DNA from 4 places in the Bradyrhizobium sp. ERR14 genome. Region 4 is predicted to be linked to each of the others. Evidence: predicted binding sites of a transcription regulator. Region 4 holds the regulator's gene; each other region holds the start of a gene.
What was found. The regulator PhoB, encoded in region 4, activates phosphate uptake and scavenging genes when phosphate is short. The targets are predictions, from matches to a motif close to TGTCATNNANCTGTCAT.
Positions count from the first base shown of each region.

Region 1: GGD62_RS00475 (acetoacetate decarboxylase) is a predicted target of PhoB. The motif match lies at 2,988-3,004, and genes of this name have one in related genera.
Region 2: ugpB (sn-glycerol-3-phosphate ABC transporter substrate-binding protein UgpB) is a predicted target of PhoB. The motif match lies at 1,571-1,587, and genes of this name have one in related genera.
Region 3: GGD62_RS01290 (RNA degradosome polyphosphate kinase) is a predicted target of PhoB. The motif match lies at 2,024-2,040, and genes of this name have one in related genera.

Region 1 is NZ_JACIHD010000001.1:95,621-103,600, forward strand. Features, by position in the region: gene GGD62_RS00455 (DUF3303 domain-containing protein) at 1-130, opposite strand, end outside; gene GGD62_RS00460 (DUF4440 domain-containing protein) at 287-712, opposite strand; gene GGD62_RS00465 (hypothetical protein) at 897-1,163, shown strand; gene GGD62_RS00470 (patatin-like phospholipase family protein) at 1,772-2,947, opposite strand; gene GGD62_RS00475 (acetoacetate decarboxylase) at 3,146-3,925, shown strand; gene GGD62_RS00480 (transporter) at 4,036-5,052, shown strand; gene GGD62_RS00485 (carbohydrate porin) at 5,107-6,453, shown strand; gene GGD62_RS00490 (MFS transporter) at 6,450-7,745, opposite strand; gene GGD62_RS00495 (acetyl-CoA C-acyltransferase) at 7,859-7,980, opposite strand, start outside.
Region 2 is NZ_JACIHD010000003.1:373,859-381,838, forward strand. Features, by position in the region: gene GGD62_RS11535 (CaiB/BaiF CoA-transferase family protein) at 88-1,308, shown strand; gene ugpB (sn-glycerol-3-phosphate ABC transporter substrate-binding protein UgpB) at 1,640-2,956, shown strand; gene ugpA (sn-glycerol-3-phosphate ABC transporter permease UgpA) at 3,007-3,888, shown strand; gene ugpE (sn-glycerol-3-phosphate ABC transporter permease UgpE) at 3,888-4,736, shown strand; gene GGD62_RS11555 (sn-glycerol-3-phosphate import ATP-binding protein UgpC) at 4,845-5,930, shown strand; gene GGD62_RS11560 (Hsp20 family protein) at 6,192-6,617, shown strand; gene GGD62_RS11565 (DUF1150 domain-containing protein) at 6,668-6,940, shown strand; gene GGD62_RS11570 (glycoside hydrolase family 5 protein) at 7,084-7,980, opposite strand, start outside.
Region 3 is NZ_JACIHD010000001.1:260,060-268,039, reverse strand. Features, by position in the region: gene purM (phosphoribosylformylglycinamidine cyclo-ligase) at 1-486, opposite strand, end outside; gene GGD62_RS01300 (CDP-alcohol phosphatidyltransferase family protein) at 644-1,186, shown strand; gene GGD62_RS01295 (DnaA ATPase domain-containing protein) at 1,279-1,956, shown strand; gene GGD62_RS01290 (RNA degradosome polyphosphate kinase) at 2,114-4,306, shown strand; gene ppx (exopolyphosphatase) at 4,322-5,824, shown strand; gene GGD62_RS01280 (hypothetical protein) at 5,931-6,404, opposite strand; gene GGD62_RS01275 (efflux RND transporter periplasmic adaptor subunit) at 6,625-7,758, shown strand; gene GGD62_RS01270 (efflux RND transporter permease subunit) at 7,759-7,980, shown strand, end outside.
Region 4 is NZ_JACIHD010000009.1:35,675-43,654, forward strand. Features, by position in the region: gene pstC (phosphate ABC transporter permease subunit PstC) at 1-684, shown strand, start outside; gene pstA (phosphate ABC transporter permease PstA) at 689-1,540, shown strand; gene pstB (phosphate ABC transporter ATP-binding protein PstB) at 1,537-2,355, shown strand; gene phoU (phosphate signaling complex protein PhoU) at 2,367-3,083, shown strand; gene phoB (phosphate regulon transcriptional regulator PhoB) at 3,107-3,814, shown strand; gene GGD62_RS24110 (GcrA family cell cycle regulator) at 4,047-4,559, opposite strand; gene GGD62_RS24115 (aspartate aminotransferase family protein) at 5,016-6,224, shown strand; gene argF (ornithine carbamoyltransferase) at 6,224-7,147, shown strand; gene GGD62_RS24125 (Hsp33 family molecular chaperone) at 7,415-7,980, shown strand, end outside.

The DNA of each region.
Region 1 (7,980 bases), on a different contig from region 4:
GTCCGTTCATGCCATGCCAGCGACCCAGCATCTTGACGCCCTCGGGTGGTGCGCCACCGGTCTCGAGAAAGCGGGCGACGGCTGCATTGAAGGTGCCTTGAGGTACGCTCCAGGTGGTTATGAATTTCATGCGATTCTCCCATGACTAGAATTATCGGATGAATGTCGCGGCTGCGCCGCATGCGCACGATAGCGCCTGCGTATCGAATGACAACGGCGAATGAACACGCGTGTCGGTTTGATTGCTCCTGCTTCCTGCCCAAGCGCTGGCTTGGAGGTAAGACGGCTACTTGCCGTCGTTCCAGATGTCGGTGGCGAGCTTCCAGTCGTTTCCGACCTTCTCCCAGACGACGACATACTTTCCGGTCACTTCCTGCGGTGTCGATCCCTTGGTCTTCAGGACGAACGTGCCGATCTCACGGGCCGCGGAAGAACCGAGTGACTTGACATCCACCGTTGTGAGCTTCGGATCGCTCACTTGTTCAGCCATGCTTTTCCACATGACCTCGATGGCTGGTCGGCCCTGCACCATCGCGGAGCCGGGCGGGAGCGCGGTCGCATCGGCACTGTAGAGGGACGCAATCCCGGAAAAATCTCCCTTGTTGAACATCTCTATCCATTTCGCATTGTTTGCTTCGATCTCGGCCTTCTGGGCCAAAGCCGGCGCGCTCAACGAGATCACGATTGCAATCGCCGATGCAATGTTGCGCATGATCATCTCCAGACTCAATGTACGATACAGATACAGGGGCAGTCGTCTTGTCTCGAAGTGGATGCATTGAATGGCCCATCCCAGACCGGGGAAGACGCAACGGCAATTCCGGAGAATTACCGTCAGCCCCATTGACGAAGCTGCGCAGTGGAGATTGACGGGCAATTGACCTGACGAGCACTCCATGTCGCGGCTCGAACGCTTGACCAGGCGCGCGCCCGCCGCCCGTCGGGCAAAACACCCTGTCAATCCCTCGACGCAAAAACATTCCTATTTACCGAATTTCGGATATGTCGTATCAATGGCCCATCCCGCCCGCCACAAGGGGCGTTTCGCGATCGTCACGAGACGCGGGCCGGGAGGCGGTGGCCGCGACGGCGTCGGCGCGCTGGGCTGGCTGCAGGGCGGGAATCCCGTGAGCAGCAGCACGCGCGATACGACACGGCGCTGACGGCGTCCTCGGTTCGGCCTCGATGGTGAGCGCACGCAAGCCATCGGGGACAGGAACGGGGATGTGCGCGGACGGCAAAATCGTGTGGTCCTGACGCCCGGGGTCTGTGCGTCAAGTGTTGCGGTGATGTTGCGGCCCAACCGGGTTCGTACATCAGTCATCTGCAAGGCGACGGGGGCAATAGTGCATCGCTCCCCGGGGAGAGCGCGACATAAGCCGTAAAGCCATTCGCGCAGGGAAGGCCGGTCGTCCGGCTACACCTGTAGTCCACCCCGTGCGCGTCTTGTTCGCACACGGGACCGCGGGTGCCAGCCGGCGCCCGGCCTTCCCTGCGCCCTTTCTGAACAAGAAGGGCAACGAAGAGAGTCAAAGCTCGGGCGAAATGAGCCGCGAGAATGCGACAGTGTGTCTTCTGAATGGATCATGTTTTATGGGCAGTCTCGTGCCCCGGACGTAGCGCGGCGTCCCCCTGGCGATGCAAAGCATCGTCCAGAACGACGATGCGGCTGCAGAGCCGGGGCCTATGTTGCGACGGATCGCGCAGTGTCTGGGTCCCGGCTCTGCGCAGCAATGCTACGCATTGCAGCGCGTCCGGGACACGAGCTCTCCTACGCGCTCTCGGTCTCCCGGTGCACGTCGTGCACGACGAGGCCCATGCCTTCCTCCGGCATCTTGATCCAGTCGCGGCGCTTCAGGGTGCGCTTGGTGTCCTCATAGCCGCTGGTCCAGTGCTCTCGCATCGAGGTGCCCGAGAATTCGTGGTCCTTGGCGTCGCCCTCATAGGCCTTCTGCTGGTAGATCAGATGCAGGATCGCGATCTCCGGCATGTGGCACAGGCTCGCCTTCAGCTTGCGCTCCTCGTCGGACAGCTGCTCGTCCGGCAGCTTCGCCAGCGCCTTGTGGAGCAGGACCTTGAGATTGTGGGTGCGGCGATAGACGTCCGTGTTGTGGCGCGTGCGCGAGGAATACATGATGTCCTTGTGGCGGGCCATCACGTCCTGGATCGAGCGCGGCAGCACGCCGCGCGCGCTGAACAGGTCGACCTGGAACACCAGCGAGTTGAGCGCATCCTCCTGGTCGAGCAGATGCTGCAGCGGTGTGTTGGAGACGATGCCGCCGTCCCAGAAATGATCGGTGCCGATCCGCACCATCGGCAGCGCCGGGGGCAGGGCGCCGGAGGCCATGATGTGCTCCGGCTCGATCTCGTCATGGGAATTGTCGAAATAGATGAAATTGCCCGAGAGCACGTTGACTGCGCCGACCGCGAAGCGAACCCTTTTCTCGTTGATGAGATCGAAGTCGATCAGCTCGAGCAAGCTCTCCTTCAGCGGCATCGTGTCGTAATAGCTGGTCGCGGTGCGCGCGCCGACCGGACTGAACCAGGGATTGACCTGGTGCGGGGTGAAGAAGCCGGGCTGGCCCATCGCCGAGGTCATCCAGGCGCTCGTGAGATTGCGCCACTGGCGGAAGACGTCGCCGTCAGGGGTGTAGTGCCAGATCTTGCGGTTGGTGATGCGCTCCCAGAAGATGCGCAGCGCCTCGAGCCGCTTCTCCGGCTTGTTGCCGGCGATGATGGCGGAGTTGATCGCGCCGATCGAGACGCCGCAGACCCAGTCGGGCTCGATGCCCGCCTCGTGCAGCGCCTGATAGACGCCGGCCTGGTAGGCGCCGAGCGCGCCGCCGCCCTGCAGCACCAGCGCGACGCGATCGCAGCGCTCGGGCCGCCAGCCCCGCGAGGGCGCCTGATGTGTCTGATATGTCGGTTGCGACGTGCGGGCGTCCATGGCGATGCCTCCTGCTTGCGCCAGACGATTGCGTCCCGTGGTGACGGCGTGATGACAAGGCGGCACCGATGCAGCGCCGGCAACGCAGACCGACCACGCTGCAACGGCAGGGGTCGTGCGGATGACGGAAAAGCTTCACATCGCAGTCAATGAGGATCGCTAGCAATTGCCGCCGATCAGGATCACAGGAGACCTGCGATGCGTAGCGAAGACGTGCTGAGACTTCCGTCAATGCCGGCGGCGGGGCCGAGCTATCCGGCCGGGCCGTATCGGTTCGTCAACCGCGAATTCCTTGTCATCACCTACGAGACCGATCCGGAGCTGATCCGCGCCGGCCTGCCCGAGCCGCTGCAGCCGATCGACCAGCCGATCGTGCATTACGAATGGATCAAAATGCCTGACTCCTCCGGCTTCGGCAGCTACACCGAATCCGGCCTCGTCATCCCCGCGCGCCTCAACGGCGAGGACGTCAACTTCGTCTCGCAGATGTATCTGGACGACGATCCGCCGATCGCCGCCGGCCGCGAGATCTGGGGCTTTCCCAAGAAGTACGCACATCCCAAGCTCGAGATCGTCAAGGACACGCTGACGGGCACGCTGGAATATGCCGGCCAGCTCGTCGCCATGGGCACCATGGGCTACAAGCACGAGAGCATGGCCGGCAACGGCGATCTCACGCGCGCCACGCTGTCGAAGACGCAGATCAATCTGAAGATGATCCCGGGCGTCGACGGCCGTCTCGAGGTCTGCCAGCTGGTCGCGATCAATCTCGTCGACATCGTGCCGAAGGGCTCCTGGATGGGGCCGGGCCGGCTGCATCTGGTGCCGCATGTCAACGCGCCGGTCGCGGATTTCCCGGTGCGCCGCTGCCTCGGCGCGCATCACTACATCGCCGATCTGACGCTGCCGTTCGGCCGCGTCGTGCACGACTACATCAGGCAAGCCGAGGCGGCCGCGACCGGGCTGGCGGCGGAATAGGGCGGCATCATCAAACTGTAACACTGGCGTAATTGAGTACCCGTCTGGGTCCGGAAGATGCCGTCAGCCATCGTCCGGAATGGGGCAGTTGTTGATGGTTGGGGTTGGCCATGGCTGAGCCGGCAAAGCTTGTCAGCGCCTTATCGAGCACTGATCCCGCCATTCCCGGCCTGGTCTGGGCCTTTCGCCTGCACAGCGACGGCAGTGCCGAGGCACTGCCGATCGACCAGCCGATCGAGTTCAGCCATGACGGCCGGCTCTGGCTGCATTTCAACCTGACTGACGCGCGGGCACGGCCCTGGATCGGAGCGTCGCAGCTGCCGCCGCTGGCGCGCGAGCTGCTGCTGTCGAGCGACACCTTCCAGCAGCTTCACGTCATCGACCACTGCGTCTACGGCGTATTCTCCGATCTCGTGCGCGAGATCGACAGCGCAACGGAGGAGACCGCGTTCCTGCGCTTCGCCATGACCGAGCGGCTGCTGGTCTCCGGTCGCCACCAGGCGCTGTGCTCGGCGGACGCCACGCGGCGGGTGCTCGAAGGCGGCTACCGCGTCGACAACGTCGCCCATCTGCTCGAAAAGATCGTCGACGAGGTCGCCGACACGCTGGACCCGATGGCCGACAAGCTCGGCCAGGAGATCGACGATATCGAGGAGCGCATCCTCGCCGATGACGCCAGGCCCGAGATGCGCCGCAACCTCGGCCGTCTGCGCCGCACCTGCGTGCGGCTGCATCGGCAGCTCACGGGATTGCGCACGCTGTTTCACCGTCTCGATCAGAAGAACACCGATCATTTGTCGCCGGCGTTGCGGATCCAGGCCGGCAAGCTCGCGCAGCGGCTCGATGGCCTCGATCACGACATCGTCGAGCTGCGCGAACGCAGCCGCCTGCTCGAGGAGGAGCTGCGGTTCAAGAACGAGGAGGAGAGCAATCGCCATCTCCACACCCTCTCGATCGTGACCTCGCTGTTGCTGCCGCCGACGCTGATCACCGGCATCTTCGGCATGAACACCAAGGGCCTGCCGTTGACCGACGTCGAGAGCGGATTCATCTGGGCAGCGGTGCTGATGGCCTCCTCGGTTGCTGCGGCCTATCTCTTCATGAGGCGCACCGGTATCTTCAAGTAGCGTGTGTCGATCGTGAGTTGGGCGACCCAAATATCCGTAGCGGCCGCGATTGCGATGGCCTGCACGGCGACGAGCGCGCGCGCCGGCGCCAAGGACGAGAGCGCGGCCGCATGGCTGTTTCCGAAATGGTTCAACGCGTGGCATGACGGCCTTGCCGGCAAGGGCCTGAATTTCGGCGCCACCTATATCGCAGACAATATCGCCAATGCCGCCGGCGGCGTGAAGCGCGGCGCCATCCATTTCGGCCGGCTCGATCTGTCGGTCGATGCCGACCTCGGCAAGCTGGTCGGCTGGACCGGTGGCCGCTTTTACGCCAATGCCTTCATCATCTACGGCCAGGGCCTTTCCCGCAACTACGTGATGAACCTCGCCACCATCAGCGAGATCGAGGCGCTGCCGGATCAGCGGCTCTACAATGCCTATTTCGAGCAGAGCTTTTTCAATGACCGCCTGAACATCCGGGCCGGCCAGCAGGCCGCCGATGTCGAGTTCTTCGACAGCCAGACCGACGACCTCTTCGTCAACGGCACCTTCGGCTGGCCCGCGATCAAGGCCAGCAACCTTCCGGCCGGCGGCCCGGCGCCGCCGATCGCCGTACCCGGCATTCGCATCAAGGCTGCGCTAACCGACAAGATCACCGCGTATGGTGCGGTGTTCAACGGCGATCCGTCAGGGCCCGGCGATGTCGATCCGCAACTGCGCGATCATCATGGCCTGGCATTCCGCATCAACGATCCGCCGTGGGTGATCGGGCAGGTTCGCTTCAACTACGCCATCGATATCGGCGGCCGCCCGCTCGCCGGCAATTTCACGCCGGGCGCGTGGAAGCATTACGGCTCGTTCGACAGCCAGCGCTTGACGGCGGAGGGGATGTCGATCGCCGATCCCGGCGGCAGCGGTATTCCTGCAAGGCTCAAAGGCAATTACGGCATCTTCGCCGTGATCGAGCAGGTGCTCTATCGCCCGCCTGAGGTTACCGAGACCAGCACGTCGGCCTCGCTCCCCGGCATCACCGCGTTCGGCCGCATCGCCTACAGCCCGCCGGACCGCAATCTGATCGATCTCTATATGGACGGCGGTATCGGCTTCGTCGGCTTCACGCCGGGCCGTCCGCTCGACCGCTTCGGCGTGGCGATGGCCTACATGCGGATCTCTAACACTGCGCGCAATCTCGACGTCGATACGCAGGCCTTCACCGGCATCCGCAGTCCGGTGCGCAGCAACGAGACGCTGATCGAGATGATCTACGAGGCGCACGTCAAGCCGGGCTGGTTGATCGCGCCATATTTCCAATATGTGTTCCGCCCCTCGGGCGGAATTCAGAACCCGAACGATCCCAGCGGCGTTTCGCGGATCGGTGACGCCGCGGTGTTCGGCGTCACCTCCACGCTCCGGTACTAGGCCGAGGCCGCCGCCGGCTGTAGTTTTGGCTGCCGCGACAGCGCCAGCACGATCAGCGAGGCGAACACGCAGAGCGCGCCGGCGATGAAGAACGCGGGCAGGTAGCTCTCATAGACCGTCCGCGAGAGACCAGCGCCGAAGGCGGCGGTCCCGGCGCCGAGCTGGTGGCCCGCAAAGATCCAGCCGAACACCAGATTGGCGCGCTCGGGCCCGAACTTTTGCGCGGTGAGGCGCACCGTCGGCGGTACGGTTGCGATCCAGTCGAGACCGTAGAACATCGCGAAGATTGACAGGCCGTAGAACGAGAAGTCGCTGAAGGGAAGGAAGATCAGCGAGAGCCCGCGCAGGCCGTAATACCAGAACAGGAGATAGCGATTGTCATAGCGGTCCGACAGCCAGCCCGACATTATGGTGCCGAAGAAGTCGAAGATGCCCATGGCCGCAAGCAGGCTCGCGGCCTGCACTTGCGGGATGCCGAAATCGAGGCACATCGGGATCAGGTGCACCTGGACGAGGCCATTGGTCGAGGCGCCGCAGACGAAGAAGGTCGCAAACAGGATCCAGAATGCAGTCGACTTCGAGGCGTCGCGCAGCGTGCCGAGCGCCACGCCCGTGATCGAGCCGTGGCTCACGGGCGGGGCGGGCAGGGGCTCGGTGCCCTCGTCGCCGAACGGACGCAGGCCGACGTCGCTCGGCCGGTCGCGCATCGCTAGCAGGACGGCCAGCGCGGAGACGGCGAGCATGATGCAGACGAAGCCGAGCGCGAGTCGCCAGCCATAGCGTTCGGTGAGGCTTGCGAGCAGCGGCAGGAACACGAGCTGGCCGGTGGCGACGCTCGCGGTCATGATGCCGACGACGAGGCCGCGCCGTGCCGCGAACCAGCGCGTGGCAATGGTTGCGCCGAGCACCAGCGCGGTCATGCCGGTGCCGATGCCGATCACCACGCCCCACAGCGCGACGAGCTGCCAGACCTCGGTCATGCCGAGCGAGAGCACGAGCGCCGAGACGACGATGAGCTGTGCCGCCAGCGTGACGTTGCGCAGGCCGTAGCGGTTGAGCAGGGCGGCCGCGAATGGCGCCATCAGTCCGAACAGAATGAAACGGATCGACAGTGCGGAGGAGATCTGCGCCGTGCTCCAGCCGAACTCCTTTTGAAGCGGAACGATGAACACCCCGGGCGCGCCGACCGTGCCGGCGCTGATCAGCGCGGCGAGGAAGGTCACGCCGACCATCACCCAGCCGTAATGAATGTTGCGGCGGGACAATGCTGCCGCGAGCCAGTTCGAGATCATTGGGCCTCAATGTGGTTTGGCGAGCCCGGTGGGACTCGCGTCATGGTTCCAGTCTGGCACGGGGAAGGGAAGTCTGAAATGACAGACTTCCCTCTATTTCGGACACCCGCGCGTCAGCGCGCCAGCCGCTCCACCGCGATCGCCGTGGCTTCGCCGCCGCCGATGCAGAGCGCGGCGATACCGCGCTTGAGGTTGTTCGCCTCGAGCGCATGCAGCAGGGTCACGATCAGCCGCG
Region 2 (7,980 bases), on a different contig from region 4:
CATGCGGCCCTACGCGGCAGACCATTGCTGGCCCAAAAAAACCTCGCTAGGCCTGTGACCAAATATCGACACAGGGGAAGCGAAGGCATGAGTTCTGAAGCCGCCAGTTCTGAAGCCGCATTGGGCGCAATGAGCGGATTGCGCGTCATCGATCTCACGCGCGTGCTCGGCGGTCCCTACTGCACCCAGATCCTCGCCGATCACGGCGCCGACGTGATCAAGGTCGAGCCGCCCGCGGGCGACGAGGTGCGTGAATGGGGCCCTCCCTTCCACGAGGAGGACGCGGCCTATTTCGTCGGCATCAACCGCAACAAGCGCTCGATCGGCCTCGACCTCGCCTCCGAGGGCGGCCGTGCCGTGCTGCTCAAGATGCTGGAGACGGCCGACGTCCTGATCGAGAATTTCAAGCCGGGCACCCTGGAGAAATGGGGCATCGGCAACGACGTGCTCAGCAAGAAATTTCCGCGCCTCGTGCATTGCCGGATCTGCGGCTTCGGCGCCGACGGCCCGCGCGGCGGCAATCCCGGCTATGACGCCATCATCCAGGCCATGACCGGCATGATCGCCGCGACCGGCTCGCCCGAGAGCGGACCGATGCGGATCGGCGTGCCCTTGGTCGACATCACCACCGGACTTTATGCCGCGATCGGCATCCTGATGGCACTGTCGGAGCGGCAGCGCTCGGGCAAGGGGCAGTTCCTGGAGACGACGCTGTACGAGACCGGCCTTGCCATCATGCATCCGCACACCGCGAATTATTTCATGCATGGAAAGCCGCCGTCGCTCACCGGCAACGAGCATCCGAACCTCGTGCCTTACGCGATCTTCCCGACCAAGACCGACAACATCTTCATCGGCGTCGGCAATGACGGCACCTTCCGCAAGCTCGCCAAGGAGATCGGCAAGCCCGAGCTCGGCACCGATTCGCGCTTTGCCCGCAACAAGGACCGCATCGCCAACCGCGAGGCGCTGCGCGCAGAGCTTGCCGCCGTGTTCAGCCAGCACGAGGCCGAGCCGCTGTGCAATCGCCTGCTCGCCGCGGGCCTGCCCGCAGGGCCCGTGCAGAAGATCGACCAGGCGCTGACGAATGCGCACACGATCGCGCGCGGCGATATTATCGAGAAGGACTGGTACAAGGGCGTGGCCTCGCCGATCCGGCTCGACCGCAGCAAGCCGAGCCTGCGCCGGCTGCCGCCGAAATTCAGCCAGCACTCCCAGGAGGTGCTGGGCGAGTTCGGCTACTCCAAGCCCGAGATCGACGCGATGGTCGAGAAGGGCACCGTCTGCGGTCCCGAGCGCAAGCGCTAGGTGGCTCTCCCGCTTGCGGTGGGTGCCTCCGCAACGGGACAATCCCCTAGAGGATAGAACCCTCACCCGCGCCTTCGGCGCGACCTCTCCCGCAAGCGGGAGAGGTTTGCCCGCAGCCTGATCGCCTGCCTCACATCAATGCCGCACTGCGGCGCGACCCGCGCAGGTGCACCGCGAACCAATGCGGCCGCCCATGCCGTCTTCGCCTATTTGCCGGCTTCCCTTTTCCAGCGCTTGCCGCTTTCGTTTCGGCCGCTTACACAGTCATGTGAACGTCATATGGCGCTGCTAGCGCAAGCGCTTCTTTTGACGGCCAAGGGAGGTTTACTTGATGGCTCTTCGACACTTTGGGGCGGCTGCCGCATTTGCACTCACGGTTGGCATGACGGCCTCGCCGGCGCTGGCCGTGACGGAAATCCAGTGGTGGCACGCGATGACCGGCGCCAACAACGACGTCATCGTCAAGCTCGCCAACGACTTCAACGCGTCGCAGAGCGACTTCAAGGTCGTTCCGACCTACAAGGGCAATTACGCCGACACCATGAACGCGGGCATCGCGGCGTTCCGTGCCGGCAACGCGCCGCACATCATGCAGGTGTTCGAGGTCGGCACCGCCACCATGATGGCTGCGACCGGCGCGGTGAAGCCCGTCTACAAGCTGATGGCCGAGGCCGGCGAGAAGTTCGATCCCAAGATCTACCTGCCCGCCATCACCGGCTACTACTCGACCTCGAAGGGCGAGATGCTGTCGTTCCCCTTCAACTCGTCGTCGACCGTGATGTGGGTCAATCTCGACGAGCTGAAGAAGGCCAATGTCGCGATCCCGAAGACCTGGCCCGAAACGTTCGAGGCCGCCAAGAAGCTGAAGGCTGCCGGTCATGACACCTGCGGCTTCTCCGGCTCCTGGGTCACCTGGGTCAATCTCGAGCAACTCTCCGCCTGGCACAACGTGCCGCTCGCCAGCAAGGCCAACGGCCTCGACGGCTTCGACACCAAGCTCGAGTTCAACGGGCCGCTCCAGGTCAAGCATCTCGAAAACCTCGTCGAGCTCCAGAAGACCAAGGTCTACGACTATGCCGGCCGCACCAACACCGGCGAAGGCCGCTTCACCTCGGGCGAATGCCCGATCTACCTGACCTCGTCGGCCTTCTTCGGCAACGTCAAGGCCCAGGCCAAGTTCAACTTCACCGCTGTGCCGATGCCGTATTATCCGGAGGCAAAGGGCGCGCCGCAGAACTCGATCATCGGCGGCGCTTCGCTCTGGGTCATGGGCGGCAAGCCGGCCGATGAATACAAGGGCGTCGCAAAATTCCTGACCTTCCTCTCGGACACCGATCGTCAGGTCTACATCCACAAGGCCTCGGGCTATCTGCCGATCACCAAGGCGGCCTATGAGAAGGCCAAGGCCGAGGGCTTCTACAAGGACCAGCCCTATCTCGAGACCCCGCTGCTCGAGCTGACCAACAAGGAGCCGACCGAGAACTCGCGCGGTCTGCGCCTCGGCAACATGGTCCAGCTGCGTGACGTCTGGTCGGAAGAGATCGAGCAGGCGCTGGCCGGCAAGAAGACAGCCAAGCAGGCGCTGGATGCCGCCGTCGAGCGCGGCAACACGATGCTGCGGCAGTTCGAAAAGACCGCCGTCAAGTGAGGCGATGAGCGGCAGGCCGGTCCCCCGGCCTGCCGCTTTCGGCGGACACCATGCAAAAGCAAGCCATTTTCCAATCCAAGCTATTGCCTTACGTGCTGGTTGCGCCGCAGCTCGCGATCGTCCTGCTATTCTTCTACTGGCCGGCCCTGCAGGCGGTGATCCAGTCCTTCCTGCTCCAGGACGCCTTCGGCCTGTCGACGAGCTTCGTCTGGTTCGAGAACTATCTCGATCTGTTCAGGGAGCCCGCCTATTTCGAGGCGATCCTCCGCACCTTCTTCTTCTCGTTCGCCATCGCGGTCTCGTCGTTGTCCTTTGCGCTGCTGCTCGCCGTCATGGCGGACAAGCCCCTGCGCGGCTCGATGCTCTATCGCACCCTCTTGATCTGGCCCTATGCGGTGGCGCCGCCGGTCGTCGGCGTGCTCTGGATCTTCATGCTGCATCCCTCGCTGGGCGTTATCGCGCGCTACCTGCGCGCGCTCGGGATCGACTGGAATCCGCTGCTCGACGGTGACCAGGCGGCAACGCTGATCATCCTCGCCGCCGCCTGGAAGCAGATCTCCTACAATTTCCTGTTCTTCCTCGCCGGCCTGCAGAGCATCCCAAGAAGCGTGCTCGAAGCCGCTGCGATCGACGGTGCGCGCCCAATGCGCCGGTTCTGGACCGTGACCTTCCCGCTGCTGTCGCCGACCATCTTCTTCCTGCTGGTCGTCAACATCGTCTACGCCTTCTTCGACACGTTCGGCATCATCGACACCATGACCCGCGGCGGTCCCGGCAAGTCGACCGAGACGCTGGTCTACAAGGTCTATTCCGACGGCCTGCTCGGCGGCAATCTCGGCAGCTCCGCGGCGCAATCGGTGATCCTGATGGTCATGGTCATCGTGCTGACGGGCATCCAGTTCCGCTTCGTCGAACGCAAGGTGACCTACTGATGGTCGAGGAAGAGGGCTTTCGGCGCTACGTCGCGCACATCATTCTCTGGATCGGGATCGCGGTCGTCGCCTTCCCGGTCTACATCGCGTTCGTCGCCTCGACCCAGGACAACGCGCTGATCGCGAACGGGCAGATGTCGCTGCTGCCGGGCGGTCATTTCTTCGAGACCTATTATCAAACCATCTTCGTCGGCACGAGCGGCTCGACCCGCGAGCCTGTCGGCAACATGATGCTGAACTCGCTGGTGATGGCGCTGCTGATCGCGGTCGGCAAGATCGCGATCTCGATCATCTCGGCCTATGCGATCGTGTATTTCCGCTTTCCGTTCCGGATGCCGATCTTCTGGATCATCTTCATCACCCTGATGCTGCCGGTCGAGGTCCGCATCTATCCGACCTACAAGATCGTCGCCGATCTGCACATGCTCGACAGCTATGCGGGCCTCGCGCTGCCGCTGATCGCCTCGGCCACCGCGACGCTGCTGTTCCGCCAGTTCTTCATGACGGTGCCGGACGAATTGCTCGAGGCCTCGCGCATCGACGGCGCGGGTCCCCTGCGCTTCTTCTGGGATACGCTGCTGCCGCTGTCGCGCACCAACATGGCGGCGCTGTTCGTGATCCTGTTCATCCTCGGCTGGAATCAATATCTCTGGCCGCTGCTCATCACCACCCGCGACGACATGCAGACCATCCAGGTCGGCATCCGCAAGATGATCACCACCACCGACGCGCTGACCGAATGGCCGATCGTGATGGCGACCGCCATGCTGGCCATGCTGCCGCCGGTGTTCGTCGTCGTCGCCATGCAGAAATTGTTCGTGCGCGGCCTGGTCGAGACGGAAAAGTGAAGATGGCGAATGGTGAATGGCGAGTAGCGAATGGGGTCGCTGCGTCAGCCTTGCGTGTCAACCAATCCCCATTCGCCATTCCCTACTCGCTACTCGCCGGTGCAATCCATGGCTAACGTCACCCTGCGCAACGTCCGCAAGACCTATCTCGGCGGCTTCGAGGCCATCAAGGGCGTCAACGTCGATGTCGGCGACGGACAGTTCTGCGTGCTGGTCGGCCCCTCCGGCTGCGGCAAGTCAACCTTGCTGCGCATGGTCGCGGGCCTCGAGACCGTCACCGGCGGCGAGATCGACATCGGCGGCCGCGTGGTCAACCAGGTCGAGCCCGCCGATCGCGACATCGCGATGGTGTTCCAGAACTACGCGCTCTATCCGCATATGAGCGTCTTCAACAACATGGCCTACGGCCTGCGCAACCGCGGCATGGCGGAGGCCGAGATCAAGTCCCGCGTCGAGGAAGCCGCGCGCGTGCTCGAGCTGTCACCGATGCTGGAACGCAAGCCGCGCCAGCTCTCCGGCGGCCAGCGCCAGCGCGTCGCCATGGGCCGCGCCATCGTGCGCCAGCCGAAGGTGTTTTTGTTCGACGAGCCGCTGTCGAATCTCGATGCGAAACTGCGCATCGCGATGCGGGTCGAAATCCGCAAATTGCAGCGCCGGCTCAACACCACGTCGATCTACGTCACCCACGACCAGCTCGAAGCCATGACGCTCGCCGACGTTCTCGTCGTGATGAATGGCGGCCAGGTCGAGCAGGTCGGCAATCCCCTCGCGATCTACGAGAAGCCGGCGACCACCTTCGTCGCCTCCTTCATCGGGGCGCCGCCGATGAATTTGATGTCGACGCGCCCCGAGGAGATCAGATCACAGCTCGGCGGCAGCGCCTCTGACGCCGGCATTCTCGGCATCCGCCCGGAAGATTTCGTCATCACCGACCAGACACCGGCTGGCGGCGTCGCTTTGCCGCTGACCGTGGAAGCGATCGAGCGCGTCGGCGCCGAAACCTTCGTCTACGGCTCGCGCGAGCAGGAAGAGCAGCGCGTCGCCGCCACGCCGGGCGAGCTGCCGCCCGGCGAGATCATCGTCCGCATTCCCGGAACCGAGGCCCCCGCGATCGGCGCGAAAATCCGGGTGGCGGCGGTGCGGACGAAGCTGCATTTGTTCAGCGGCGACGGGCGGACGCGGCTGGAGGCCTGATCCGTTCCGAGGGGCCGGAAACCACAAAACGCAAAAACAACCCCATGCACAGTAGAAGGGGGTCTGTTTTTGTTGAGATAAATCGCCAGCTGAATTCGTCATGCCCGGGCTCGTCCCAGTCATGACGGCTGGAGATGGCCAATCCACAGCACCCCGGCTACCTGCTTGAACCAGCACGGGAACATGCCCATATTGCTGATCAAGGGGCGCCTCTACGGGCCCTGATGCACCAAAGTCGCTTCTGCGAGGACTTTGTAAACTATGTCTCGTGTTCCCACGTTATCCAGTCCGTTCCTTCTGGGCTTCGACGAGATTGAGCGCGTGCTCGATCGCGTCGTCAAAGGCGCCGACGGCTACCCTCCCTACAATATCGAGAGGTGTGGCGGCGCGGACGGCCAGCCCGAGCGGTTGCGTATCACGCTGGCGGTCGCCGGATTTACGCGCGACCAACTCGATGTAACCATTGAGGAAAACCAGCTCGTGATCCGCGGGCGGCAGCAGGACGACAAGTCCCGGCAATACATCCATCGCGGCATCGCCGCGCGCCACTTCCAGCGCACCTTCGTGCTGGCGGAGGGGATGCTGGTGCTGGGTGCGGATCTGAAAAACGGGTTGTTGTCGATCGATCTGGCCCGGCCTGAACCGGAGAGGATCGTTAAGACAATCGCTATCAATGAGCACGAATAATGGAACGAGTAGCGGACTCGACCGCTTAGTGTTCCAGAGGAGTCGAGACCATGAGTGAAGGTCACGTTGCGTTCGAATATGAAGCCAAGAACGTCTCACCCGAGACCCTGGCAACCCTTGGCGAAGGCCATATCGCCTATGTGAAGCAGATCCGCTCCGAGGACGTGCCGGGCCTGTTTCCCGAAGCGCCGAAAATCGCGCCGGGCTTAAAACTCTTCGCGCTCCACGCTGCCGACGGCACGCCGATCATGCTGACCGACAGCCGCGAAGCCGCGATCGCGAACGCCTGGAGCAACGAGCTGCAAGCCGTCAGCGTGCACTGAGCGCACGTCGCACGAACAGAGTTTCCAGCGGGCATGCCTTCTTGCGAAGGCGTGCCCGTTTTCATTTTGACGCGATGACGCTCCTCGCAATGACGGTGCGTGAGGCCGCAGTAGGCTCAACGCTCGAATCCCGAACGCGCGCTTCAACGCACCGCCGGGATCAGCGCCCGCAGGATGTCCGGCTTCCAGGTTTGACGCGCGCTGTCGAAGGCCGCGAAATCATGGTCGAACTGCCAATAGGCCCATGCCCAGCCAAGCCGATCCGCAGTTCGCGCCACGAACGACAGATATCGCGTCCGAGCGTCCGTCGGAGCGCGCTCGTACACGCCGAACTCGCCGAGATAGATCGGGCGCTTTTCCTTTTCGGACCAGATACGAATCTTTTCGAAGTCGGCGAGAGCCTTCCGTTCGTCCTCCGGACTGCCCCAATCGAGTGGCCCGAGCCGCGAGAACGTTGGGGACCACGGCGCACCCTGATGCGTGAAACGTATCGGCGCGTAATAGTGAAACGTCACGATGAGATTTCTGTCACCTGATGGCAGGGCCAGTTCCTCGACCGGCGTGTCATCGACGTTGAGAACGGCAGCAATGACCGTCCGTCCGGGGTTGCTGGTGCGGATGATGCCGAGACACTCGTTCAGAAGGGCGTTCCAGCTGGTCGACGTCATCTGCCCGCCGGGCTCATTGAGGACCTCGAAGACAAGCTTCGGATATCTTCCGGCATAGCGCCCGGCGATTTGCGTCCAGAATGCCTTCAGCTTCTCGGCGCATCCGGACACGTCGCGCTGGCAAGTATCCGTATCGTGCTCGTCCAGAATGGGGATGAGCTTCCGGGCGAGCACGTCTTCGATCACCGCATCAAGCCGTCTCAAGACGATTTCATCCAGCAGATTCCCTTCGCCCATGAACTTGAAGCCGAAGAAATTGATCCGAACGTGCGAGAACCCGGCGTTTCTGATCGCCGTGAGGTTGTCCAGACGAAATGGCGCGTTCCGGCCTCCCTCCCAGATGCCGTCGTAGCCGAGGATGTTGATGCCGCG
Region 3 (7,980 bases), on a different contig from region 4:
GGCAAACCCGCCGAGGTCGTAATCGCCGTCCTTGTAGAGGCCGGGCATCTCGGCGGTCTCGCCGCCGATCAGGGCGCAGCCGGATTCGCGGCAGCCCTCCGCGACGCCCGCGACGATCGAGGCCGTTGCCTCCGGATCGAGCTTGCCGCAAGCGAAATAATCCAGGAAGAACAGCGGCTCGGCGCCCTGCACCACGAGGTCGTTGACGCTCATGGCGACGAGGTCGATGCCGATCCCGCCATGCAGGCCGGTCTCGATCGCGATCTTGACCTTGGTGCCGACGCCGTCGGTCGCCGCCACGAGGACCGGATCCTTGAAACCGGCCGCCTTGAGGTCGAATAGGCCGCCGAAACCGCCGATCTCGGCGTCGGCGCCCGGCCGTGCGGTGGCGCGCACCATCGGCTTGATCAGGTCGACCAGGCGGTTGCCCGCATCGATATCGACGCCTGAATCGGCGTAAGTGAGGCCGTTTTTGCGGTCGGTCATGCCCGATTTCCAGTGGGTTCGCGGCTGGTTACGTCGAATTCCGGGGACGCGCAATGGCTCGCATGGCGCACCGCCGTATACTATGTAGAGATATCAACCGGTTCAGCCTCCCGAGAGGCCGGATTCGAGGTCAGACCGGGTGCCGGGAAGCGCTTTCGTGAGTATTCCGAACATCATTACCCTGGGCCGCATCATGCTGGTCCCGATCATCGTCTGGGCCATCGTGTCGAGCCAAATGGAGGTCGCGTTCGCCGTCTTCCTGATCGCCGGTATCAGCGACGCCGTGGACGGCTTCCTGGCCAAGCGCTTCAACATGACGAGCGAGCTCGGCGCCCTGCTCGACCCGCTCGCGGACAAGGCGCTGCTCGTCTCGATCTACATGGCGCTCGGCATCTGGGGCGCAATTCCGCGCTGGATCGTGATCCTGGTGGTCTCGCGCGACATCATGATCGTCGCCGCCGTGATCGTGTCCTGGCTGTTCGACCGGCCCGTCGAGATGAAGCCGTCGAAAGTGTCCAAGCTCAATACGGTGGCACAAGTGGCGTTCGCGGCGCTCGTGCTGGCGGCGCTTGCCTTCGGCTTCAAGCCGGCCCCTTATGATATCATCCTGATGGGCCTCGTCACGGTCTTCACGCTCTCCTCCGTGTCGCTCTATCTGGTCGAATGGCTGCGGCACATGAGTACGATCGAGGCCAAATGAGAGGGGATGCGGCCCCGTAAAAGGCCAACTCCCGCTCGATACGTCCGATCTCTTCAAATGACGCCGGCGCGCCGGCATGGAGCAAAGCAAGCGTGCCAGGCCGCGTTCACCCCCGACAATTGGCGTTTTCGCTTCCGCATGCGGAGAGCCTCAGCCGGGACAATTTCCTCGAGGGACCGGCCAATGCAGCCGGCCTCGGCCTGATCGACAGCTGGCCGGAATGGCCGAACCGGATCATGTGGCTGGCCGGCCCGGAAGGAAGCGGCAAGAGCCATCTCGCCGCGATCTGGGCCGAGGAGGCCGGCGCCCGCTCCACCACGGCCAATGCGCTGACCGCTGCGGGCGTTCCGGGCACGCTCGCCACCGGTGCGCTGGTGGTCGAGGATCTCAAGGCCAGGGAATTTGACGAACGCGCCCTTTTCCACCTGATGAACCTCGCCCGCGAGGATGGCGCCTACATTCTGTTCACCGGACGCGAGGTGCCGGCCTCGCTGGAGATCGAGCTTCGCGACCTGCGCTCGCGTCTGCGCGCCGTTCCGGTGGTCGCGTTGCTGCCGCCCGACGACCAGCTCTTCCGCGGCCTGATCGTCAAATTCTGCGCCGACCGCCAGCTCACCGTGGACGAGAGCGTGGTCGGCTACCTCGCCACGCGCCTGGAGCGGTCCTCGGCCGCCGCCCGCCAAGCCGTGGAATTGCTCGACAGCGAAGCCCTGCGACTTGGCCGCCCGGTCACCCGGGCGCTGGCCGCCGAGCTGCTGCGGGACGCTTGATCGGTCGCGCGGCCGCGCCCAAGGCCTACGCGAGCCCGCTTGACGCGGCGAAGCGGCGGAACATCAATGTCATCGAGACGTCATCGCTCTAACACATGCTCCGGCCGGTTTTGCGCATAAGTCGCAAATTGGGGCGAACTGGATGGACCGACTTCTGATGGACTCTGCGCAAGCTATTGAAACTAAAGAAAAAGCCCCAGAGCCCGAGAGCCTGCCGGCGATCGCATCGAGTCCCGAGCGATTCATCAACCGCGAGCTTTCCTGGCTGCATTTCAACCGACGCGTCCTGGAGGAATCGGTCAATCCCAGCCATCCCATGCTGGAGCGGGTGCGATTCCTGTCGATTTCCGCAAATAACCTCGACGAGTTCTTCATGGTTCGCGTCGCCGGAATCAAGGCGCAGGTGCGCGAGGGCATTGCCGAACGCAGCCCCGACGGCCTGACGCCATCCGAGCAGCTCGCCCTGATCAACCGCACCGTCTCCGAACTCGCCTCCGACCAGCAGGCGATCTGGCGCGATTTGCGCGGCACTCTGGCCGATGTCGGCATCGTCCTGGTCGACGGCAAGGACGTCACCAAGGCGGAACGGACCTGGATCGAGGACTATTTCCTCAGCAACGTGTTTCCGCTGCTGACGCCGCTGGCGATCGACCCGGCCCACCCCTTCCCGTTCATCCCGAGCCTCGGCTTCACCATCGCGCTCCAGCTCACGCGCGCCGCCGACGGCAAGCAGATGAACGCGTTGATCCGCATGCCCGGCAAGATCGACCGCTTCATCCGCCTGCCGGCCGACGGCAAGGTGGTCCGGCTGATCTCGCTGGAGCAGGCGACCGCCCTGTTCATCAACCGCCTGTTCCCCGGCTACAATCTGCACGGCCAAGGCGCCTTCCGCATCATCCGCGACTCCGAGCTCGAAATCGAGGAAGAGGCCGAAGACCTCGTCCGCCTGTTCGAGACCGCGCTGAAGCGCCGCCGCCGCGGGTCGGTGATCCGGCTCGAGATCGATGCCAAGATGCCGGAGGAGCTGCGCAGCTTCGTGCAGCACGCGCTGTCGGCCGCCGACGACGAGGTGTTCCTGGTCGACGGCGTGCAGGCGATGAACGAGCTCTCGCAACTCACGCGCCTCGACCGGCCCGACCTCGAATTCACCCCTTACGTACCGCGCCATCCCGAGCGCGTACGTGAGCATGGCGGCGACATCTTCGCCGCGATCCGGCAGAAGGACCTCGTGGTCCATCACCCCTACGAATCCTTCGACGTGGTGGTGCAGTTCCTGCAGCAGGCGACGCGCGACCCCGATGTCGTCGCGATCAAGCAGACGCTCTACCGCACCTCCAACAACTCGCCGATCGTGCGCGCGCTGGCGGAAGCCGCCGAGGCCGGCAAATCCGTCACCGCGTTGATCGAGCTGAAGGCGCGCTTCGACGAGGAAGCCAACATCCGCTGGGCACGCGATCTCGAACGCGCCGGCGTGCAGGTTGTCTACGGCTTCCTCGAACTGAAGACGCACGCAAAACTCTCGATGGTGGTGCGTCGCGAGGGCGGCAGCCTCACGACTTACGTCCATACCGGCACCGGCAATTATCATCCGGTCACCGCGCGCATCTACACCGACCTCTCCTACTTCACCTCCGATCCGACCATCGGCCGCGATGCCGCGCGCGTGTTCAATTTCATCACCGGCTACGCCGCGCCGAGCGATCTGGAAAAAATGGCGGTGTCACCGCTGACCTTGCGCAAGCGCATCATCGAGCACATCCAGGGCGAGACCGCGCATGCGCGCCACGGCCGCCACGGCGCGGTCTGGATGAAGATGAATGCGCTGGTCGACCCCGACATCATCGACGCGCTCTACGAGGCCTCCCAGGCCGGCGTGCAGGTCGAGCTCGTGGTGCGCGGTATCTGTTGCCTGCGCCCCGGCATTCCCGGCCTGTCCGAGAACATCCGCGTCAAGTCGATCATCGGACGCTTCCTGGAACACGGCCGAATCTACTGCTTCGGCATGGGCCAGGGTCTGCCGAGCGCCAAAGCGGCTGTGTATATCTCCTCCGCCGACATGATGCCGCGCAACCTCGACCGCCGCGTCGAGGTGCTGTGTCCGCTGCAAAATCCCACGGTGCATCAGCAGGTTCTCGAACAGATCATGGTCGCGAATCTCAAGGACAATGAGCAGAGCTGGCAATTGTTGCCGGACGGGTCCTCAACGCGTATGAAGACCGCGAAGGGCGAAGAGCCTTTCAACGTCCACAACTACTTCATGACAAATCCGAGTCTGTCTGGCCGTGGAAAGTCGCTCAAGGAATCCTCGCCGCGTCGTCTTACGCGCCGGAACGAACGCCATCAATCCTGATCGGGGATGTTCGGCGTGAAGCGGCCGCGCAAGCGCGGCTCGAGCGTCGCGGTCATCGATATTGGTTCCAACTCGGTCCGTCTCGTCGTCTACGAGGGGCTGACACGGAGCCTCATTCCGATCTTCAACGAGAAGACGCTGTGCGGCCTCGGACGCGAGGTGCAGAGCACCGGCCTGCTCGCGCCCGACGCCGTCGACAAGGCGCTGACCTCGTTGAGGCGCTTTCGCGCGTTGTGCCGCGTGATGCAGGTTGGGCGCGTGTTCGCGATCGCGACCGCGGCCTGCCGCGATGCCTCCAACGGCCCCGACTTCATCGCGAAGGCCGAGCGCATTTGCGCGGTGAAGATCGAGATCCTGTCGGGTCCGCGCGAGGCGCGGCTGTCGGCGCTCGGCGTGATCTCCGGCATCCATCATCCCGACGGCATCGTCGGCGATCTCGGCGGCGGCTCGCTCGAACTGATCGACGTGCGCAGGAACAGCGTGCGTAGCGGCGTGACGCTGCCGCTCGGCGGGCTCGCGCTCCAGGACCTCGCGCACAAATCGCTCAAGCGCGCCGACCGCATCGTGCGCGAGGCGATCGACGAGGTGCCACAGCTCACCGCGGGCCGCGGCCGGACTTTCTATGCGGTCGGCGGCACCTGGCGTGCGCTGGCGCGCATCCACATCATCCAGAGCGGCTATCCGCTCCAGGTGATGCACGGCTATTCGCTGTCCGCGGCTGAAGCGCTCGACTTTTCGCGCCGTCTGCGTCGGCTTGCGGCCGCGGACATGCTCGCCGACATCGAGATCGTCGCCGATGCGCGGCGCCCGCTCCTCACCTATGCGGCGTTGGTGCTCGAGCACATCATCCGGGTGGCAAAGCCGAAGACGATCGTGTTCTCGACCTTCGGCGTGCGCGAGGGCCTTCTGCACGAGAAGCTGTCGGAACCGGAACGCAACAAGGACGGCCTGATCTGCGCCGCGGAAGAGCTGAACCAGCTGCTGTCGCGCTCGGCCAAGCACGCCCACGAGCTGATCGCCTGGACCGACCGCCTCGCGCGCGTGGTGAAGCTGCGCGAGACCGAGGAGGACCGCCGCTTGCGCCACACCGCGTGCCTGCTGTCCGATATCGGCTGGCGCGTGCATCCCGATCACCGCGGCGAGCAGACTCTGAGCCTCGTCGTCAACGGCAATTTCGGCGCGATCACCCACACCGAGCGCGCCTTCGTCGGCCTGTCGGTGTTCTATCGCTATGCGGGCCTGAGCGAGGAAAACCAGCCACCGGTTACCATGCAGGAGCTGCTGACGCCGGCGCAGCTCGAGCGCGCGCGCCTCTTGGGCGCTGCGTTCCGCGTCGCGCATCTGATCTCGGCGGCGCGCCCTGGCGTGCTGCCGGCCACGCATTTCCGCAGCCAGGGCCGCAAGCTGATGCTGGTGTTCGAGCATCGCCTCGGCGACCTCGTCGCCGACCGCGTCGGCAGCCGCTTCCGCGCACTCGCCCGCCTGGTCAGCCGCGCCGGCTCGATCGTGCGGCGCTAGCGCATGATCCGGAAAAGTGCGTAGCGGTTCTCCGAAAAGATCATGCTCTAACAATAAACTAAAGCGCAACGAGACAGGTGCAAGCGACAGGCATCTGCACCGACATCTACTTCGCGACGAATCGGCTGCCATTCCAGCGCAGCTTCCGGCTGGTTCCGTTGCGGTCGAGGAGCTCGACGAAGGCCTGGTTGTTGACGGATGATAGTCGGATGTCATAGGTGCGCACCGTGAGCACGCGGCGGTATCGGCCGGCCGTCGCGACATACACTTCGTGAAGACATCCCGCGGAATTGCAAAGAACGGCTCTGCTGCGGCATTGAAAATCGTCGAAGTGAAGGGCCACGAACTCGGCGCCTGGCACGGTCAGATAGAGCGCAAAATGTTGGGCGGCCGCTATCGAGCCCCCGCACGTAGCGTTCCATTTCTGCACGTCTGCGCGGATTTCGTCCGGGAGCATGTCAATGTGCGCGGGGCTCCAAGGATCCTGCGCCGTTCCACTGTGGGAAAGCGCGGGCTGCACGAGAGCAAGCGCCGCAATGACACTGCCCAGCAGTGTGCACAAGAGTCTGCTCAATTTCACGACTTTGCTCCTGCGTAGTTCAGAACAGCCTTGGCTGTTGCGCCCCGCGATAAGCAAACCACCCGGAGCCCACCTCGGCCCACAGCCGGATCGATGCCATCTCCGGCGCGCCTCGTGCAAAAATATCCTGCGCAGGCCAAGCGCGCTTGATGCACATCAACCCACCACCGTCGCGCCGGCGTTAGCGAGATACAATGCTGCGCTCCGGACGACTTCCGCCATGCAACTGCCCTATGGGATTTTCCGTCTGAGCCCCGCTCGGAGCGCGACTGCCCGTGCTCTCCTAGCGCTTGTATTGAGTCTCTGGCCCTCCGCGCCGAATGCACAGGACGAGGTGAAGCTCAGCGATGCGCAGGCGCGCAATCTCGGCGTCCGCGTCACCCATCCTGTCGCGAGCCGGACCGATCTGACGCTGCCCTATCCCGTCCAGATCGTCATCCCGACGCAGCAATTGTGGGTCGTCAGCGCGCCGGTGGCCGGCATGGTCGCCAAGCTCCTGGTGGGGCGCGGTGACCGCGTCACGGCCGGTCAGCCGCTGGTCACGCTGGAGAGTCCGAGCTTCGTCTCCCAGCAGCGCGACTATCTGCACGCGATCGCGCAGGAGCACCTCGCCAGCCAGCAGCTCAATCGCAACGTGGATCTGTTCGAAGGCAAGGCCGTGCCGCAACGCGTGCTCGAAGCCAGCCAGGCCGAAGCGCGCCAGGCCGCCCTCGTCGTCGCCGAACGGCGTCAGATGCTGCATCTGAGCGGGATGTCCGACGATGCAATCTCCCGGCTGGCCCAGCAAGCGGCGATCAGCGGGACGCTCACGGTCAATGCCCCGCAAGCCGCGTCCGTGGTCGAGCTCGCGGTGTCACCAGGGCAGCGGCTCGAACAATCCGCACCGCTTGTCAAGTTGGCGCGGCTCTCGCCGCTATGGGCGGAAATCGCGGTCCCTGCCGCCAATATTCGAGCGATCCGTACCGGCGCGAAAGTCGAGATCGAGGGCTATTCCACCCCGGGCAAGGTCGTGTTGGTCTCAGAGACCATCGATCCTGCCACCCAGACTATTCTGGTTCGCGCGGAAGTCCCCAACGACGGCGAGCTGCATCCCGGCCAGACCACCGCGGCCCGCATCGGATTTCTCTCGACCGGCGAAAGCGCCTGGGAGATCCCTTACAGTGGGCTGGTCCGGCGGGGCGAGCAAACGTCGGTCTTCGTCGCCTTTGACGGCGGCTTCCGGCTGGTGCCGGTCAAGCTGCTTGCGGAAGATCAGGACCATGTGGTCGTAGCGGGCGCCGTCTCGGATCGGGATGAGATCGCGATCGGCGGCATCTCGGCGCTTCGCGGCATCCTCTCCGGACTGGGGCAGTAAATGCTCCGGCGCCTGGTTGCGTTTGCACTGTCGCAGCGACTGTTCGTCATGCTCGGCGTGCTGCTGATGATCGGCGCCGGCGCTGTCCTCCTGCCCGGCTTACCGATCGATGCCTTTCCTGACGTTTCGCCGGTTCAGGTCAAGGTCATCATGAAGGCGGCGGGCCTCACTCCCGAAGAGGTCGAGCAGCGCATCACCGTTCCCGTCGAGCTCGAACTGCTC
Region 4 (7,980 bases):
ATTCCCGTCGGTCTCGGCATCGCGATCTTCCTCACCGAGCTCTGCCCGCAATGGCTGCGCCGCCCGATCGGCATGGCGATCGAGCTGCTCGCCGGCATTCCCTCGATCATCTACGGCATGTGGGGCTTCTTCGTGCTGGGCCCGTTCCTGGCCAACACCTTCCAGCCCTTCATGATCAGGATCTTCGACGGCGTGCCCGTGCTGGGTGCGATCTTCGCAGGTCCGCCGTCCTATCTCAGCACGTTCAACGCCGCGCTGATCCTCGCCATCATGGTGCTGCCCTTCATCACCTCGATCTCGGTCGACGTGTTCAAGACGGTGCCGCCGGTGCTGAAGGAGGCCGCCTACGGCGTCGGCTGCACCACCTGGGAAGTCGTCCGCAGCGTGGTGATCCCCTACACCCGCGTCGGCATCATCGGCGGCGTCATGCTGGCGCTGGGCCGCGCGCTCGGCGAGACCATGGCGGTGACCTTCATCATCGGCAATTCGTTCCGCATCTCCTCATCGATCTTCGCGCCGGGCACCACGATCTCGGCGGCGATCGCATCCGAGTTCGCCGAGAGCGACGGCCTGCACCAGTCCGGCCTGATCCTGCTCGGCCTCTTGCTGTTCGTGCTGACGTTCTTCGTGCTGGCCGCAGCGCGGCTGATGCTGATGCGGCTGGACAAGAAGGCGGGGAAGTAACGTCATGGCGCTCAATCCGATCTATTCGCGTCGTCGCCGCAAGGACATCGTCATCCGCGGGCTCTGCTTCGCCGCGGCCGCCTTCGGCGTCACCTGGCTCGCGCTGATCCTGGTCACGCTGCTCTTCAACGGCCTGGCCGGCCTCAATCTTCAGATATTCGTCGCGGATACGCCGCCTCCCGGTTCGACCGAAGGCGGCCTGCGCAACGCGATCGTCGGTTCGATCATCATGACGTTGATCGGCGTCGGCATCGGCGCGCCGCTCGGCCTGTTCGCCGGCACCTACCTTGCCGAATACGGCCGCAACGACAAGCTGACCTCGGTGATCCGCTTCATCAACGACATCCTGCTCTCGGCGCCCTCGATCATCATCGGCCTGTTCATCTATGGCGCGGTGGTGGTGCCGATGCGTGGCTTCTCCGCGATCGCGGGCGCGCTCGCGCTCGCCGTCATCGTGATCCCGGTCGTGCTGCGCACCACCGAGGACATGCTGCTGCTGGTGCCGAATCCCCTGCGCGAGGCGGCCTCGGCGCTCGGCCTGCCGCGCTCGCTGGTGATCAAGCGTATCGCCTATCGTGCGGCCCGGTCGGGCCTCATCACCGGCGTGCTGCTCGCCACCGCCCGCGTCGCCGGCGAGACCGCGCCGCTGCTCTTCACCGCGCTGTCGAACCAGTTCTTCAGCCTCGGCCTGAACAAGACGATGGCCAACCTGCCGGTTACCATCAACAACTTCGTCCAGAGCCCCTACGCCTATTGGAAGCAGCTCGCCTGGAGCGGCGCGCTGCTGATCACGCTCACCGTGCTTGCCCTGAACATTGGCGCGCGCATCCTCGGCGCCGAGAGGACTGCAAAATGACCGACCTGTCCGTATCCATGAGTTCCAACGCTCATCTGGCCTCGCAGCCGCTGCCGGAAGCCCCGGCCAAGGTGACGGTGCGCAATCTCAATTTCTATTACGGCGAGCACCATGCGCTGAAGAACATCAACCTGACGCTGGGTGCCAACCGGGTCACGGCCTTCATCGGCCCGTCGGGCTGCGGCAAGTCGACCCTGCTGCGCATCTTCAACCGGATGTACGACCTCTATCCGGGCCAGCGCGCCACCGGCCAGCTCATGCTGGACCAGACCAACGTCCTCGACCCCAGGCTCGACCTCAATCTGCTGCGCGCCCGGGTCGGCATGGTGTTCCAGAAGCCGACGCCGTTCCCGATGACGATCTACGAGAACATCGCCTTCGGCATCCGCCTCTACGAGAAGATCTCGAAGTCCGAGATGGACGACCGCGTCGAGAAGGCACTGCGCGGCGGCGCGCTGTGGAACGAGGTCAAGGACAAGCTCAACGCCTCCGGCCTGTCGCTCTCCGGCGGCCAGCAGCAGCGCCTGTGCATCGCCCGCACCGTCGCGGTGCGTCCTGAAGTGATTTTGTTCGACGAGCCCTGCTCGGCGCTCGATCCGATCTCGACCGCCAAGGTCGAGGAGCTGATCCAGGAACTGTCCGAGAACTACACGATCGCGATCGTCACCCACAACATGCAGCAGGCGGCGCGCGTCTCCGACAAGACCGCCTTCATGTATCTCGGCGAGCTGATCGAGTTCGACGACACCAGCAAGATCTTCACGTCGCCGAGCGACCGGCGCACGCAGGATTACATCACCGGCCGGTTCGGCTGAGGAGACGCGACATGGGTACTGAACATACCGCAAAGGCTTTCGACACCGACCTCCAGGAGCTCACCCGCCTGGTCGCCGAGATGGGCGGCATCGCCGAGCGCATGATCGTCGATTCCGTCGACGCGCTGATCCGCCGCGACGTCGCGCTCGGCCAGCGCGTCGTCACCATCGACGCCGAGCTCGACGCGCTGCAGAAGCGCATCGAGGAACGCGCGGTGCTCACCATCGCCCGCCGGCAGCCGATGGCGGTGGATCTGCGCGAGATCGTCGGCGCCATGCGCGTTGCGACCGACCTCGAGCGCATCGGCGATCTCGCCAAGAACATGGGCAAGCGCGTCGCCGCGCTGGAGACCGACTTCCATCCGCTGAAGCTGTTCCGCGGCCTGGAGCACATGACCGACCTCGTGCAGCAGCAGGTCAAGTCGGTGCTGGACGCCTATGCCGCGCATGACCTGCCGGCGGCGATGGCGGTGTGGAAGGGCGACGAGGAGGTCGACGCGATCTGCACCTCGCTGTTCCGCGAGCTCCTCACCTACATGATGGAGGATCCGCGCAACATCTCGTTCTGCATCCATCTGATGTTCTGCGCCAAGAACATCGAGCGGATCGGCGACCACGCCACCAACATCGCCGAGACCGTGTTCTACATGATCGAAGGCCAGGCGATCACCGACAAGCGGCCGAAGGGCGACATGACCACCTTCGCCACGACGGTCCCGAATACCTGAAGACTTGAAGGAGCGACGACCCGATGGGCGCACGCATTATGGTGGTTGAGGACGAGGAAGCTCTAACCGAGCTGCTTCGCTACAACCTCGAAGGCGACGGCTATGACGTCGAGACGGTCATGCGCGGCGACGACGCCGACACCCGCCTCAAGGAGCACATCCCGGACCTGATCGTGCTCGACTGGATGCTGCCGGGCCTGTCGGGCATCGAGCTGTGCCGCCGCCTGCGCACCCGGCCCGACACCAAGCAGCTCCCGATCATCATGCTCACCGCGCGCGGCGAGGAGAGCGAGCGGGTGCGGGGACTTGCGACCGGCGCCGACGACTACATCGTCAAGCCGTTCTCGGTGCCGGAGCTTTTGGCGCGCGTGAAGGGCCTGCTGCGGCGCGCCAGTCCTGAGCGGCTCGCGACGGTGCTGGCCTATGGCGACATCGAGCTCGACCGCGACAAGCGCCGCGTGGCGCGCTCGGGCCGGCCGATCGATCTCGGCCCGACCGAATATCGCCTGCTGGAGTTCTTCCTGGAGCATCCCGGCCGCGTGTTCTCGCGCGAGCAGCTGCTCGACAGCGTCTGGGGTCGCGACATCTACATCGACGAGCGCACTGTCGACGTCCATATCGGCCGCTTGCGCAAGCTGCTCAATCTCGGCCGCGAGCAGGACCCGATCCGCACCGTCCGCGGCGCCGGCTACGCGCTCGACGACCGCTTCGCGAAGGCGGAGCAGACGTAAGGTTTGCTGGCGTTGGCTTTGGCGGGCTGCCGCCGCATTCTCCGGCGTCGTCCCTGCGAAAGCAGGGACCCATAACCACAGGCAGTGGTTTGGCGAATACCCGGAGTGACCATCTCGCGCGACAACTGCGCCTTGTGGTTATGGATCCCCGCGTTCGCGGGGATGACACCGAGTTGGTTGAGCCGTCATCGTGTGACGGCTGCCGTCTTGGCGATCAGAGAATTCCGCGAACTCAGCGCGGACCCGGCTTCGCCGGCGCGCGCCGGCGATCCGCCGCCGGCTGATACGCCACGCGCGAGTGCTGGGCGCAGTAGGGCAGGCCGGACAGTGCCTTGCCGCCGCAGAAGAAGAAATCCGGGCTCGAGGGATCGCCGACCGGCCAGTGGCAGGTCGCCTCGTTCAGCTCAAGCAGCGACAGCCGCTGGCCCATCGGCACCACGTTGTCGTAGGTGACGGGTTCAGCCTCCACCTCGACCTCGAAGGCCTGCGCCAGCGCGGTGTTGCCGCGCGCGATGGGGCGGGTCACCCGCATCATGTGCTGCGCGGGACGCGCCTTGCGCGGCCGGGGCGCTGCCGATGAAGGGCTCTTGGCGCGGCCGGACAGACCCAGCCTGTGCACTTTGCCGATCACGGCATTGCGGGTCACATTGCCGAGCTCAGCTGCGATCTGGCTGGCCGAAAGTCCGGCCTCCCAGAGCTTTTTCAGCTGCTCGACGCGATCGTCGGACCAGGTCAAAACCGTCATTGCACCCTTTCCCTCGCTACGCGCCAGCCATCCTGGGGCCTCGCAGCGATTGCCTAAGCCTTCAAAAACCCGTGCCGTCAGAATCCCTTAAGGCTCGCCGGGCGCGTGACTGACGCCCGAACGTTTACGCCGGTACAAGAGGACTCTTGGGATCAGAACCGCTGCACGAGATGTCGTATCTGACAATCCAAACGCTACAATATGGCGTGACTCCCGCGCAAGAGTCCGCCGACTCGCTTCCACATGTTCCGTGGTGAAAACCCGCAAAATCGGCACCGCAAGACTACGGATTCAGCGTTTCCTGAGGCTTTCCGGGCGGCATTGACACCCGTCTTGCCAAGCATAAGATAGTCCCGCGTGCCGCCCTTAAAAGGCGGCACGTTTCGTTTTCCGGGCCGGTCGATGGTGCGTTGCGCAATGCACGCGTCACACCGTCCGCAACATTCAAGTGACATCATGACTAACAGCGCAGCGCCGCATTTGCTCCCCGTTTTCGCCAGAGCCGACCTCGGCTTCGAGCGCGGCGAAGGCTGCTGGCTGATCGCGACCAATGGCGATCGCTATCTCGATTTCACCTCGGGCGTGGCAGTGAATGCGCTCGGCCATTGCCACCCGCATCTGATCAAGGCGCTGCAGGAGCAGGCGACCAAGCTCTCGCACATGTCGAACCTGTTCCAGAGCCCGGACGGCGAGAAGCTCGCGAGCCGGCTTTGCAACGAAAGCTTTGCCGACTTCGTGTTCTTCTGCAATTCGGGCGCCGAAGCGCTGGAAGGTGTGATCAAGCTGGTCCGCCATCATCACTTCTCCAAGGGGCATCCGGAACGTTATCGCATCATCACCTTCGAAGGCGCCTTCCACGGCCGCACGCTGGCAACGCTGGCCGCGACCGGCTCTGCAAAATATCTCGAAGGCTTCGGTCCGCCCATGGAAGGCTTCGACCAGGTGCCGCATGGCGATATCGAGGCCGTCAAGAAGGCGATCGGCCCGCACACCGCCGGCATCCTGATCGAGCCGATCCAGGGCGAGGGCGGCGTGCGCTCGGCAACGCCGACCTTCCTCAAGGCGTTGCGCCAGCTCTGCGACGAGAAGGGCCTGCTGCTCGCCTTCGACGAGGTGCAGACCGGCATGGGCCGCAGCGGCGATCTGTTCGCCTATCGGCGCACCGGCGTCACGCCTGACGTGATGTCGCTGGCAAAGGCGCTCGGCGGCGGCTTCCCGATCGGCGCTGTGCTGGCGACCGCGGATGCGGCAGCCGGCATGGGGCCCGGCTCGCATGGCTCGACCTTCGGCGGCAATCCGCTGGCGATCTCCGCGGCCAATGCGGTGCTCGACGTCATGCTCAAGCCCGGCTTCTTCGACCACGTGCAGAAGATGTCGCTGCTGCTGAAGCAGAAGCTCGCCGCCGTGATCGACCGTCATGGCGATGTCGTCAGCGAAGTGCGCGGCGAGGGCCTCCTGATCGGCATCAAGGCCGTGGTGCCCTCCGGCGATCTCGTCGCGGCGCTGCGCAATGAAAAACTGCTCACGGTCGGGGCCGGCGACAATGTCGTGCGTTTCCTGCCACCGCTGATCGTGACCGAAGCCGAGATCGAGGACAGCGTCGGGCGGTTAGAGCGCGCCTGCGCCGCGATCTCGTCCAGCCAGACCAAGCGGGCGGCAAGCTGATGAGCAAGTCCCCGAAGCACTTCCTGGATATCAACGAGCTGCCGCTGTCGGAGCTCAAGACCATGCTCGCGGCGTCCTCCGCCATGAAGGCGAAGCAGAAGGCGCAGCAGCCGGTGCGGCCGCTCGAAGGCAAGACACTGGCAATGATCTTCGAGCGCCCGTCGACCCGGACACGCGTGTCGTTCGACGTCGCGATGCGTCAGCTCGGCGGCGAGCCCATCATGCTCACCGGTGCCGAGATGCAGCTCGGCCGCGGTGAGACCATCGCCGACACCGCGCGCGTGCTGTCGCGCTATGTCGATGCCATCATGATCCGTATCCTCAACCATGACGCGCTGCTGGAGCTTGCGGCCAACGCGACGGTGCCCGTCATCAACGGCCTGACGCGGCGCTCGCACCCCTGCCAGGTGATGGCCGATCTCATGACCTATGAGGAGCATCGCGGCCCGATCGAGGGCAAGACGGTGGCCTGGACCGGCGACGACAATAATGTGCTGGCGTCCTGGGCTCACGCCGCCGAGCGCTTCAAGTTCCAGCTCAATGTCGCAACGCCGCCGGAGCTCGCGCCGAAAAAAGTGATGCGCGACTTCATCAAGGCGACCGGCGCGCCGATCATGCTCGGCACCGATCCGGAAGCCGCCGTGCGCGGCGCCGACTGTGTCGTCACCGACACCTGGGTGTCGATGGGCGACAAGGAAGGCGAGCACCGCCACAACGTGCTCAAGCCCTATCAGGTCAACGGCAAGCTGATGTCGCTGGCCAAGCCCGATGCGCTGTTCATGCACTGCCTGCCCGCCCATCGCGGCGAGGAGGTCACCGACGACGTGATCGACGGTCCGCAATCGGTCGTGTTCGACGAGGCCGAAAACCGCCTGCACGCGCAGAAGGGCATTCTGGCCTGGTGCTTCGATGCGGTGAAGTAAGGGCGCTGCAAGCCCGACGGCCGCCTCACACACAACTGTCGTCCCTGCGAACGCAGGGACCCATACCGCGGAATCTCTCTTGTGGCGGGCTGGCGGAGGCGAGCGGTCTTCGCCAAACCGCATCCTGTGGTTATGGGCCCCGGAGCTGCGCTTACGCTTGTCGGGGACGACATCGAATTTGCCGCAACGTTGTGCAACCTTATCGCCCCCGAACCCACCACCCCGCGCCCCTTCCATTTCCCACCGACCGACCCCAGATAACGACCCATGGTTTCCCAATCCCCTCAGATGAAAGCCGGCCCCGAAGGCCCGGTTCGCGCGCCATCAGCGGTTCCGATCGATGACGCCGTGTTGCCCTACGAGGTCGACGCGCTCGACGTGCGCGGGCGCCTGGTGCGGCTTGGCCCGGCGCTCGACGAGATCCTGACCAAGCACGATTACCCCGCGCCGGTCGGCAAGCTGCTCGGCGAGGCCATCGTGCTGACGACGCTGCTCGGCTCGGCGCTGAAATTCGAGGGGCGCTTCATCCTGCAGGCCCAGACCGACGGCCCGGTGTCGTTCCTGGTCGTCGACTACATGGCGCCGGATCGCCTGCGGGCCTATGCGCGCTTCGATGCCGCGCGTCTCGGCGATACCAAAGATTCCGGCACGCTGCTCGGCCGCGGCCATCTCGCCATGACCATCGACCAGGGCCCCGACATGAGTCGCTACCAGGGTCTGGTCGCGCTCGACGGCGGCAGCCTCGAAGACGCCGCCCACGAATATTTCCTGCGCTCCGAGCAGATCCCGACGCGCGTGCGCCTCGCGGTTGGCGAGGAATGGCGCTCCAACGA